DNA from 4 places in the Anaerosinus massiliensis genome. Region 1 is predicted to be linked to each of the others. Evidence: riboswitches for the same ligand, from Rfam matches in the RefSeq annotation. Region 1 holds a riboswitch; each other region holds the start of a gene.
The links. A riboswitch is a leader RNA that binds a small molecule or an ion and turns the genes downstream of it on or off. The one in region 1 is predicted to bind cobalamin.
Positions count from the first base shown of each region.

Region 2: it holds a riboswitch for cobalamin, as region 1 does, so the genes downstream of both, BN6559_RS14855 (TonB-dependent receptor) here and BN6559_RS03530 (methylmalonyl-CoA mutase family protein) in region 1, are expected to answer to the same signal.
Region 3: it holds a riboswitch for cobalamin, as region 1 does, so the genes downstream of both, nikB (nickel ABC transporter permease) here and BN6559_RS03530 (methylmalonyl-CoA mutase family protein) in region 1, are expected to answer to the same signal.
Region 4: it holds a riboswitch for cobalamin, as region 1 does, so the genes downstream of both, BN6559_RS12755 (hypothetical protein) here and BN6559_RS03530 (methylmalonyl-CoA mutase family protein) in region 1, are expected to answer to the same signal.

Region 1 is NZ_LT575483.1:660,497-663,704, reverse strand. It holds gene BN6559_RS03535 (TonB-dependent receptor plug domain-containing protein) at 1-749, shown strand, start outside; cobalamin riboswitch at 962-1,144, shown strand; gene BN6559_RS03530 (methylmalonyl-CoA mutase family protein) at 1,350-3,208, shown strand, end outside.
Region 2 is NZ_LT575483.1:3,099,318-3,102,525, reverse strand. It holds gene BN6559_RS14855 (TonB-dependent receptor) at 1-1,724, opposite strand, end outside; cobalamin riboswitch at 1,995-2,177, opposite strand; gene yddG (aromatic amino acid DMT transporter YddG) at 2,391-3,208, opposite strand, start outside.
Region 3 is NZ_LT575483.1:3,211,801-3,215,008, forward strand. It holds gene BN6559_RS15350 (GNAT family N-acetyltransferase) at 1-321, shown strand, start outside; gene BN6559_RS15355 (GNAT family N-acetyltransferase) at 336-776, shown strand; cobalamin riboswitch at 854-1,033, shown strand; gene nikB (nickel ABC transporter permease) at 1,298-2,239, shown strand; gene nikC (nickel transporter permease) at 2,240-3,061, shown strand; gene BN6559_RS15370 (ABC transporter substrate-binding protein) at 3,121-3,208, shown strand, end outside.
Region 4 is NZ_LT575483.1:2,645,821-2,649,028, reverse strand. It holds gene BN6559_RS12760 (TonB-dependent receptor domain-containing protein) at 1-234, opposite strand, end outside; gene BN6559_RS12755 (hypothetical protein) at 330-1,739, opposite strand; cobalamin riboswitch at 2,011-2,192, opposite strand; cobalamin riboswitch at 2,313-2,493, opposite strand; gene argH (argininosuccinate lyase) at 2,753-3,208, opposite strand, start outside.

The sequences.
Region 1 (3,208 bases):
AAAATTACGATAATTTTAGCGGGCAGGGGCAATGGCTCCATAAACTAAAACCAGATGAAAGTGTGTATGCTAGTATTGGTCAATCTTTTAAAATGCCGACATTTAAACAAATGTATGCTGCCGGTTCTTATAATGTTATAGGTGACGATCAATTAAGACCACAAAAAGGAACGCATTATGAAATCGGTTGGAAGAAAAATAGCGATGCACATAAATGGAAAGTGGCATTATTTGAGTATCATATAAAAGATAACATTACATATAGTAAAGGAAAGTCAGCTGGTGATACAGTTTTTTATGCGATAAACGAAGATTTGAAAAATACCGGAATTGAGATCAATTGTGAAATTGAAGAAGAAAATGGCTGGTCTTATCAGTATGGGCTCACTTACGGAAATCCAAAATCAAGGTCAAAATCCAGTAAAGTTGGAACAAAAGAATATTGGGACAGAACGTTCGGTAAATTACAGCTTAATGGTGGTGTAGGATATCACAAAGATAAATGGGCTGCTAATTTAAATGCCAGCTACTTGTCAGAAAGAGTTATGTCTCCAAGTGATGCTCATTCATTTGAAACCAAACCATATCTGTTGACCAATTTTAATTTGCGTTATGCGGCAAATGAGCAGCAAGAGGTAACACTCAGTGTAAACAATATATTGGATCGTCAGGATAATGTAAGCCATACCAGCTCTTATTACTACACAACTCCGATCAATTACATGTTAACTTATCAATATAAATATTAAGATATTCAATTTAGTGTAATGTCTGTTTAGCGGTGATACGAGCTTAGATATTGTTTATCATTCGTATCACCATTTGTTGCAATTTGTTTGCGTAATGTAGTATTTTATGGATCATTTTTGTTTTGTATAAGGTCGCAATAAAATTTGACAAGGTACTTGAAAAGTGCTAGTATAATCTTGAATTATGAAATAATAATGTTTAACTATAAAATTTAATACTGTTGGAAATAGGTGTCCTTATGGACTTAATAGGGAAGTTTGGTTAAAAGCCAACGCGGTCCCGCCACTGTAATAGGGAGCAAATCCAAGAATATACCATTGAAACGATTGTTTTGAGAAGGTTTGGAGGAGCGATGAACTAGAGCCAGGAGAACTGCCTGTTTAACAATCACCGTTAGACCTGCGAGCGATGGGAAGGGGATTACAAGTAGCGTTAACTACTCTCTTCTCGGCATTTATTTTTTTGCCGAGATTTTTTATTGGTACTTGTTGATTTTATAAAAGCCATTCTGTGTATGCAGGAGTGGCTTTTTTATTTTGCGATGCAAGTTTGAAGGTAAAATTAAATTTTATTCTTAACTATGGAAAGGATCGTGAAAAATGAAACAAACTGAAGAAGCTGAAATGAAACAAGCAGAGCCGCTGCAAGTGACCTTTGAGGAATTCAATGTGCCTACTTATGAAGAATGGAAACAAGAAACAATCACCAGCTTAAAAGGTGCTAGTTTTGAAAAGAAATTGTTTACAAAAACCTACGAAGGAATTACGCTTGAACCTATTTATACGATGGAAATGGCTCCGGATCCAAATGCATTATCTAATTTACCTGGAGCTGAAAATTATATGCGCGGTATCCGGGCGGGAGGCTACATTCATAAATCGTGGTTGATTGCGCAAGCAAATAATGAAGTGCTGCCAGAAAAACTGAATGAATCGATTCGGCACCAACTAGAAAAAGGGGCCACCTCTATTAATATTGCGCTTGATGAGAAGACGAAACAAGGGAAAAATGTAGAGCAAGATTTTGATGATATCCAAAAAGGCGGCGTATCTTTAAGTACAATACAAGATATGTATCATATTTTTCAGGATGTTGATTTGGGAAAATATGAACTCTATATGCATGCTGGTGCTTCTAGTACAATGTTAATCGGCATGATGAGTGCAACTTGCAGGGCAAACTCTGATGCGATTGAAAAAATTCATGGGGTTGTCGGAGCTGACCCAATCGGTACTTTAGCACAAGACGGTCAGTTACCTACTTCCGTACATGATTTATATAATGAAATGGCGCATACCATTGTTTGGACTGAAGAAAATATGCCAAAGTTGAGAAATATCTTAGTGCAAGGTGAGATCTACAATGATGGTGGAGCAAGTGCCGTGCAAGAACTTGGTTATGTGCTTTCTACGGCGATTGAATATATCCGTGCTATGCAATTGAGGAGTATTGACATTCAGACGATTGCGAAACATATGCAGTTCAGCTTTTCTATTGGCTCTAATTTTTTTATGGAGATTGCAAAATTTAGAGCGGCGAGGATGTTATGGTCGCAGGTTATAGAAAATTTTGGTGGGGATAAAGAAGCTCAGAAAATGGTGATTCATGCACGAACAGGTAAATTCAACAAGTCTATTTACGATCCTTATGTGAATATGCTGCGTACTACAACGGAGGCTTTTTCTGGTGTTGTTGGTGGTGTAGACAGCTTGCAAGTGGGTGAGTTTGATGAAGTCATTCGTTTTGGGGATGAATTTTCTCGTCGAATTGCTCGGAATACGCAAGTGATTTTACAGAACGAATGTAATTTAAGGCAGCCGATAGATCCTGCGGGTGGATCATGGTATATAGAAACATTAACGCAGCAAATCGCGCAAAAGGCATGGAAAGTCTTGCAAAGCGTAGAAGAAGAAGGCGGTATGGTTTCTGCCTTAAGAAAAGGAATTGTGCAAAATGCAGTTGCCGATGTATTAAAGCAGCGATTTAAAAACTTAGCGAGACGAGCAGACAGAGCTGTTGGCGTTAATATGTATGCCAATATGCTGGAAGAAGAATTGGAAAAGCATCCATTGGATGAGCCAGAGCTTCAGAAACTGCGAGAGAAACAAGTGCAAGATTTTGTCGCAGATGTTGATACGATTTATCGTGATGAAAAATTGTCTGCGATAAAAAAAGGATTCAACAATCAGTATGGAACGGTACTGGATGAAATTGTTTCCTCCTTTGCCGCTGGTGCGACGTTAGGTGAGGTTACAGAAGCGCTAAGACAAGAAGGTAAAATAGAAAAAATCGATACAATCATTGAAAAACATCGTTTTACTGAACAATTTGAATCACTTCGTCATAAAGCCAAACAATATGAAACGGAAAAAGGAGAAAAGTTAAAAATATTTTTGGCCAATATGGGACCAATCCCGCAGCATAAACCAAGAGCTGATTTCAGTACAGGGTTTTTCGA
Region 2 (3,208 bases), 2.4 Mb from region 1:
CCGTTTTTCGTGACATCAATATTATTTGTCTGTTTAATATCAAAAGCACTCAACGTCGTTAAAGTACTCTTATTCAAATATTTGATACCAACCTCATTTTGTTTGGTTTTATTCGGAGATAAAATTTCCCCAGCATTCTTATAAGTAGAACCAACAACCGTACCCGCATCAAAATTTTCTGAGTGACTTGCATAAAAAGATACATGATCAATCGGTTGATACGATATCGCATACGTTGGAGAATACGCATCACTTTCTACACGAGAAGACAACTTTCCTGTCGCTGTGTTATAGGCATTCACCTCAGCATCATGTCTATGTAAACCTACTAACACATTCATCTTTTTATAATCCATGGAATCCACGACTGACCAGCCCTTGATTCTTGTCTTATTTGAAAGCGCACTTTCATACGCTACATTCACATCCTGTGTTTGGTCTAAACCTGTATAAATATTACCTTTACCAATGGTATAGGTTTTAACATTTTTTGCTGCATCACGATTGCGCCATGCTTGATCGGCTGCAATGGTCAATGTATGATCCACCTCACCGGTTTTGAAATTCCCCATGACACCCGTTTGTAAATAATAAGCTTTCTGCGGCGTAGTTGTACTCTGTGTATTAATAGAAAAATCCCCTAAATCATTGATCAAGGTCACTGCACTGTTCTGATACATAACATTTTTATTTAATTTATTACGCATCACGCCGCCATTTAAAAATGCTTTCCAATGCGCATTTAAAATTTGTTCATGATTCAGCGTAGCACTCCAGCCATAGGACGCTTTCGCCATACCATCAAACGAATAATTTTTACTCGCATCAGGAACGCTCGGCATTTTCGTTACATTGGACCCCAGCTTAAACCATCTCTGTCCATTTAAAATATCGATATCCCGATAACCGGCAAATAAATTTGTTTTGCTTTTTTCATCGACATGATCAAGATCAAGATAGATACTCTTGGCTTTAATCCGTTCATTACTGATACTTGTCTGTCCATTCAAGTTCTCAGTGTTGACACGAATTCCCCATTCTTTATCTTTTCCGAACCTGCGGCCAAAATCATAATATTCACCGAAGAGACCTTTTCCAGAGAAAGTTTGTGTATAACGATTGAGCGGTTCATCACCAGCTTTTTTCGTAACAAAATTAACAAGTCCGCCAGCCGTATCCGATTCATATTGCGTGCCAGTGCCGCTAATTCCACTGTTGGGGCCAGAAACAATTTCAACTTTTTCAGCTACATGCGTCGGTGCATTAAACTGTGTCCAAATACCGGGAACGCCATTGACGTAGGTGCTTGTTCCATTCGCTCGAAATCCACGAAATGTGAAATCATTATGCAGCACACTACCCGACTGCCGAATCGATGGTGTATTAGCCAATACACTATCTAAAGGCTGGGTTGGATCGCCAAAAGTTTCGATGGTCTTTTCTGATAAAAAGGCAACCGTAAACGGTGTATCCATGACATCTTTTTCGCCAAGGAATCCCACTGAACCAGTTTTAGCAAGAAAGCCTCCTGCATAAGTTTCCCTTTCTCCCGTTACAACAATTTCATCAAAATCATACTCCGGCATTGCCTTGTTTTCCTCTGTTGAACTTTCTTCTTGTACAACTGCCTCCGCAGCCAAACCAACTGGTAAATTCACTCCGTTTGCCATAAAAATAAATCCTGAAAGGACTCCCCAAGTAGCTTTTTTTGTTAATTTTCTCATTTTTCCTCCTTGATTTGTCCCTTCATTCATATAAACAAAGAGCACAATATCTCCACACCAATCTTTATCTAACTTTTCTTCGATACGAAAAAAATCTGCCTGCAAAGCGCAGGCAGATTTTGCACACTCATATAAAAATTTTTCAGCAAATAAATAAAAAATCGGCTTATAAAACAAGCCGAAGAAAATCTACTCCACCAAAACAAATCTAGATGGTATCAAATCTCCTCCCCATCGCTCGCAGGTACAAGCATCCATACATGAATGCTAACGGTGATTGCTAAACAGGCAGTTCTCCTGGCTCCAGTTCATCGTTTCTCCGCACCTTCCCAAAGCTTTTGCTCCAGTGGCATTTTTACGGATTCACTCCCTGTTACAGTGGCGGGACCGCGCTGACCTTACATCAGACTTCCCTATTAAGTCCTTTCGGACACCTGCTTCAACTCATATAATCTTTTCCATATTTCGATATTATGATAGCATTGACAAATTTTATTGTCAATGATTTTCGCTAAAAATTTCCCTGATCCGACATGTAGGCGCATTCATTATGCATTTTTATCAAAAAACATACTTCAGCAATATAATTAACTCAAAATAAAAAACCCAACTGCATCTTAAAAGAAATTAGAGTTTTGTCTTCTTTATGAATTAAATGATAAATCATTATGAAGAACAAACTTTATCTTTTGCTATCTGCTCTTTCGTCGCCTGCCAGCACAAAACGGAGCCCAAACATACCATCACCACACCTTGCCAAAAAGAAAAAGAAAGTGGTGCATGCAATAGCACTGAAGATAATAACGATGATACGATCGGTGTGAAGTATGATGCACTCGCAAGTATTGTAATATCGCCATATAAAATACCAAAATTCCAGGCAGCATACCCAAATCCTACTGCACAGCCTGCCATCAATGCATAAAATATTGCATGCATGCTAAGGTTAAGTGAAACTCCACTCATAAAGAACTTCCCCCATAAAACAACAGTAATAAGGATAAAGAACACTACAATTTCGTTTTTTCCCTCCGACAACCTATTTGTTACAGTACAGTATCCAGCCCAAATAAAAGCGCCTGCAAACGCTAAAACGTAGCTAAACGGGTTACTTTTTATATTGCTCATCATCACACTTAAATCTAAGCCTTTCTCGCCTCCCAAGGTCCAACAAACACCAAGAAAAGAAAGAAGCAGTCCGGGAATAAGCAAAAATGTGAATTTCTGCTTGTTAAAAATGATAGCGAATACGATTGTAAGGCAAGGCCACAAATAATTTATAATATTGACTTCAATTGCCTGCGTCCCTGTATTTGCATACCCAATCGCCAGCGCAAACGATATCTCATACGCCATAAATAAAAAACCGCCAAACAACAAATAGCTCCGAGAAAAAGTTTTTATTTTGGGCACGCCTAAGGTAACGAGAAGAAGAGCCGAAGCAAATGTATAAATCAGCGCAATACCGCCAAGTGGATCAAGCA
Region 3 (3,208 bases), 2.6 Mb from region 1:
ACGGCTATAGATCAAGATGTTGTGTTAGGAACGATTGCTTTATTGGATATCGGCAATGGCGAAGGTGCTTTACGAAAAATGTTTGTAAAGGCTCCATATCGGGGAAAAACTCATAATGTAGCAAATTCTTTATTACAAACGGCAATTGAGTGGGCAAAAAAACATGAGATGCGAAATATTTATTTAGGGACGACAGAGAAATTTTTGGCGGCACATCGGTTTTATGAAAAAAATAAATTCGTGCAGATAACAAAAGAGGGTTTGCCAGAAACGTTTCCTGTTATGAAGGTCGATACAAGATTTTATCAATTACACATTTGAGGAGATACGTCTACATGAAATATAAAAGTTTAATTATCGTAAATGATGAACAACTGCAAAAAGCCTATGCAATCAGAAGAAAAGTATTTATAGAAGAACAAAATGTACCGGAGGAATTAGAGCTTGATGCTTATGATCGTCAAGAAGCAACGAAACATGTGTTGATTTTAGACGAGTCAAAGAAAGCAATTGCAACCGCTAGATTTCGTCCATACGAGAACGGCATATTAAAAATTGAACGAGTGGCAGTACTGCAAAAAGAACGTGGCACTGGAATTGGTAAATTACTCATGGATCGTATCGAGACGGAGGCAAAAGGTGAAAAGTATAGCAAATTGAAATTGTCAGCACAGTTGCATGCACAAAAGTTTTATGAAAAACTTGGATATCAAGCACAAGGAGAAGTCTATTTAGATGCGGGAATTGAGCATGTCGATATGATGAAACATATCTAAATTATCTTTTTATTTGACAATATTTTATAGAATATGCTATCCTTAGAAAGAATAATTTGATGATCAATGATTTCATAAATTTTATATATGGAATAGGTGCCCGAGAGGGCTTAATAGGGAAGTTGGTGTAAAACCAATGCGGTCCCGCCACTGTAATAGGGAGCAGACTCAAAAAATGTCACTGGAATTTAAATTCTGGGAAGGCTGAGCGAGCGATGAACTAGAGCCAGGAGAACTGCCTGTTCAACAATCACCGTAATTTACTCACGAGCGATGGGAAGGGGATTTCAGTACACGATAGGTCTGTATTGTTTGCCCTGGCTATTTTTGTCAGGGCATTTATTATTTTATACGGCACTGTACTGCGATCTTCTGCTTTGGCGGAAGATTTTTTTTTGCAATCTTATCTTTATCGTTCGAAGAAACATGAAAAATGGTATATGCTCTGGCAGAAATTCTAAAATACATAATTTTCGCTGTAATGATTCAATTTTAAATAAGGAATTTTAGGAGATGATAGTTTGAAAAAAAACGAATTTGTGCGTAGGGTCATTCAGATGATGGTTACGCTTGCCGGTGTGACATTTCTGACGTTTTGTTTGACCTATTTATCACCAGGCGACCCTGTAGAAATGCTGTTAGAGGTTGGAGATACGATTGTTTCAGAAGAAACGATTGCCGAGACCAGAGCGCAGCTTGGTTTAGACCAGCCTTTTCACATACAGTATATCCGCTGGATTGTAGGGATCGCACATGGAGATATGGGAATGTCTTATTCGGCAAAAATGCCGGTTGCAGATCGACTTTGGCAGTGCTTACCGGGAACTCTGACGCTTGCCGCTACTGCACTTATTATGATGTTAGTTATTTCAGTTCCTGGTGGTATTCTTTCTGCAGTATATAGAAATCGTAAAATTGACTATTTCATTCGTGGTATCTCTTTTTTAGGAATTTCTATGCCTAGTTTTTGGGTAGGTTTAATTTTACTCTATATTTTTGGTTTAAAACTAGGCATGTTTCCTATTGCCGGCGGGGTTGTGTCTGCAGATCGTATCGTACTTCCGGCGGTAACACTGGCAATTGCAATGTCGGCCAAATATACGAGACAAGTACGAACCGCCGTTCTTGAAGAACTTGGGCAAGATTATGTTATTGGTGCACGTACGCGAGGCATTCCGATGCGAAAAATTTTGTGGCATCATGTGCTTCCCAATGCTTGTCTGCCGCTCATTACACTTTTGGGATTGTCAATTGGCTGGCTGCTTGGCGGTGTGGCTGTTATAGAAATGGTCTTTTCTTGGCCGGGCCTCGGAAAAATGGCTGTACATGCTATTGAAATGCGTGATTATCCATTGGTACAGGGATTTGTTCTATGGATTGCAATTTTATATATGGGAATCAATCTGCTGGTTGATATCTCCTATACATATCTCGATCCGCGTTTAAAGAGAGGGGGCCATTGAGTGAAGTCTTTTTCTAAAGATAAATTTTTATTTGGGTTATATACAGTTTTGGTTCTTTTGATTTTGGGTGCGGCACTATTTGCACCTTGGCTTGCACCTTATGATCCATTTGATGCGACGATGAAAAACTCTATGCTCTCACCTTCTTCAGCGCATTTATTCGGTACCGATAAATTAGGCAGAGATTGCTTATCCCGCATACTTTTAGGAACGCAGATTTCTCTAATGATGACACTTTCACTCGTTATCCTTATTTCTGGTGTAGGGATGCTGATCGGCGTTGTTGCAGGTTGCTGTGGTGGTAAAATCGATATGGTTTTTATGCGTATTGCCGATATGATGCTTGCTTTTCCGGGCATTGTGCTCGCAATTGCAATCGCTGGTATGATGGGGGGCAACATTATCAATACAATTCTTGCCTTAGCGGTTGTGAGCTGGACAAAATATGCACGACTGGCCCGCAGTTTGACTTTGAAATTGCGTGAACGCGATTTTATCGCGGCAGCGGTTACAAATGGAACGAAAATGCACCAGATTATAAGACGGCATATCGTACCAAACATTTTGCCGACGATTGTTGTAACAGCTGCGATGGATATTGGTACGATGATGATGGAACTAGCAGGTCTTTCCTTTTTAGGGTTTGGTGCGCAGCCGCCGACGCCGGAGTGGGGGCTTATGTTGAATGAAGGAAGACAGTATATTCAAACGGCACCTTGGCTCATGATTTTCCCAGGCGTAGCAATTCTAGTTGTTGTAACAATATTTAATCTTTGGGGTGACAGCCTGCGCGACATTATGGATCCGCAGCGGGTAAATTAATATAAAGCACAAGTTGGGCAGGGAGATATTGCCTAATAAAAAAGATGAGGATGGATGATATGAAACGTTTTGGAAAACTTTTAAGTGTGTTCATGATGGTTTGCATCGCAGCAATTTTTATGGCAGGCTGTGGTGATAGCAAGAAAG
Region 4 (3,208 bases), 2.0 Mb from region 1:
CCGAACATTAATTATCCCAGACTGTTCCTTGTTGCCAGACCAAGTCGTCACTGTCTCCCCTGCCCCAATTGCAAAGGACGTATTTTTCATATTCTTTTTCAAAGCTGGTGTTGCATCGTTTAGAATTTCTGACGCATATGCTGGCGTTATATGAATCAAGGCCAACGCTACCAATGCCACCAGCAGTACACGCCTTTTTTTTACCTCACTAATCAGATTCTTTCGTTTTCGCAAAATTCTATCTCCTTACTTCGTTCAATTCAAAAAAGTGGAAGGAAAATACTTTCCCTTCCACAGAGAATTATCATTACGAAATATTCTGTCGTGTCCTATTTTTGATTCTTGCGCATCAATTCAAACAGTCTTTTCCGTTCGATCAGTGCCTGTTCGGAATTGGAAACAAAAGCTGGAGCCGCATAGCCTTTTAAAACCTGCGTTGGCGGTGCAACTTCACCACCATAAAGAGTTATCGAATTGAGAGAAGGAGAATTACTTGCTCCCAGGCTACTGAGCATCGTAATCGTGGCAGCGCTACCAACGATTCCATTACTATCATAAATTGCCAAATCGTTGCCACGTGTAAACCAAGTTGACTCCGTGCTTTCCGAATACATCAACGTCCATAGATAGCCCGCTAAAATATTTTTGTGATCTACAACCTTTGCAATTTTAGTTGTCACTAGGCTGCTTACTAGGGAGATGTTGCTAGTAGAAGCAAGCGTATCCATATCAGTTGCATACAAGCGCCAGCTCATGGTGTAAGTAGCGTCATACGCACCAGTTAAAATGAATGCCTGACTACCATCATTGTTAAAGGTGAGCGCGCGAAAATCAAAGCAATCATTTGGTTTGGTTGAAGCTTCAGCAGTTGTAGCTGCTCTAAGTACATCAGTTACGGTCAAATCACTGATCGCAATTTTTTGGAGGCGAGATGTCGGATTCCAGGTAATCGGTGTAGTATAATGCTGCATACCACCGACAGCAATCAGATACAAATAATCCCCATAAGCTTGAATACTAAAAGCATTTTCAGCCGGCCAGACTTCTGACCCCGGTGCCGTTGCAGAGCCATGCGGTCCCTTGTAGATTGGCGAGTCCAGAGATGTACTTAAGCGAACCAAAGTACTCTTCACATAGGAAGCATTGCTTCCCGTTAGATTGGTACCACTAATAAACAGAGCAAATACAGAATCTCCGATGACTTGCAAGTCGACGCCATAGGATTCTTGCCCTGTTGGCGGAGTAAAGGTGAAACTATGCGCAGTATCAAGGGTATAGGTGTCCTCACTGCTACTAATGCGGAAAACAGTCTTATTATCATAGTCGATGCCATAGATATAGCATACGCCGCCTATCGTTTTGGTTACAAATTTATAGGGATTGGTGATCGCGGTACTGCCAATCGACCAGGTCTGCGGTCCATATACGGGACTGCCCCAGGTATAGGGTGAAGTATTGTCGGCATTCGCCTGATAAATGAGAAAATGGGTGTTCGCCACACCACCTGACCATGCAAGAGAAGCCACGAGCACCCGATCGGCACCGGCGCTGTTTTTGAAATAGAACGGTTTAGGATCGCCAGCAATCTTTTTAGTTATTCCAGAATCCACATAAGTTTTGACTACACCGGCATGTGCCGCAATACTTGAACCATTATAGGTAGCCGTTCCGATATCACCTACACCTACATAATCTGGTGCCGGATAAGCATACGTACCATAAGCAACCTTAGTAGACATAAACATTCACACTCCCATTTTTTATTTTTAAAACTCGGCACTCAACAGCCTTTGGGCCACTGAGGTCTTTTTAGTGCCTGACACGAAAATACCTCACCTCCTTAAAAAGTTTTTATTGCACACTGCTCCCACCTAATTTTTTATTTGTCTTATTTAAATAAAATAAGACAAATAAAAAAACTCCCTTATCGGGAGTAAGCATTACTTCAACCTGACAAATAAATGTTATCTGCCAGTTGTCGTAATCTCCTCCCTGTCACTCGCAGGTCAAGTGGTGATTGTCAGATAGGCAGTTCTCCTGGCTCTGGATCTTCACTCTGCCAAACCTTCCCAGGATTTACACCCCAGTGGTATTTCTTGGCATTGCTCCCCATTACAGTGGCGGGACCGCGCCGGCTTTCAACCGGTCTTCCCTATTAAGCTCTCACGAGCACCTATCCCAATATACAATTATCATATGTTTCGTGCTTTTATCCTTTGCTTTACTTTACTATAGTAAAAAAAATCCCTCTGCGATTAAATATCCAGAGAGAGACTGATACTCCATAATCCCCTCCCCATCTCTCGCAGGTCACCGGTGATGTTATACAGGCAGTTCTCCTGACTCTGGTTCATCGCGCCGCCAAACCTTCCCAGGCATATATCCCAGTGGTATCTCTTAGCATTGCTCCCCATTACAGTGGCGGGACCGTGTCGGCTTTTAACCGATCTTCCCTATTAAGCCCCGAAAGGCACCTGTACCGAAATAGCTTTATTTAAATTTTCTTTGTTTTCCTTTTATCCCTTTATTTGCCTACATACTATCACAGAAAAATTTCCTTGTCCAGTAATTTCGTTTTACATATTCCGACGTTTTTCAACCTATCAATCTATAATTTGCAATTGGTTTTATGTTGTTATTTTCGTAATATATTAAAGTAATTCATTATATAGGTTTACTTATTCACATATGAAAAAAACAGATACGATTTCAAGTATATACTCCTAATCGTATCTGTTTATATTTAAAAGAATTATTCTACACTGAGAATTTTATTTTCTTCTATTTCTATTTTTTGATAAGCCTTTTCTACTTGTTTAATCTGAGCATCTAACCATTTCTTATCCTCTGCTAAACACGACTGCGCTTCATCCAGCATTTTTTCAACAGAAGTTTTGCTCGGACTGCCCAAACTCGTTTTAGATTGAATATTTTTAGAAGGTTCTAAAACACTTTCAATCTCTTCTGAACTTAACACAAGTGCATTTCCTAAAATTTCTTTTGAGTATTTTTCAAGAAGCATGCTATCCATTCCACTTACAGAGGCTCCCTGCTCTATTACTTCTGCAACCATGCCTCCCACAATATCGTGCGCTTCAACAAAAGATATATCAAACTTTCCAACCAGATAATCAGCAAGCGCCGTAACTGTTGAAAAATTTTCTTGTGTCTTTTTATAAGCAATTTCTTTCTTCAATTGTGAATGTTG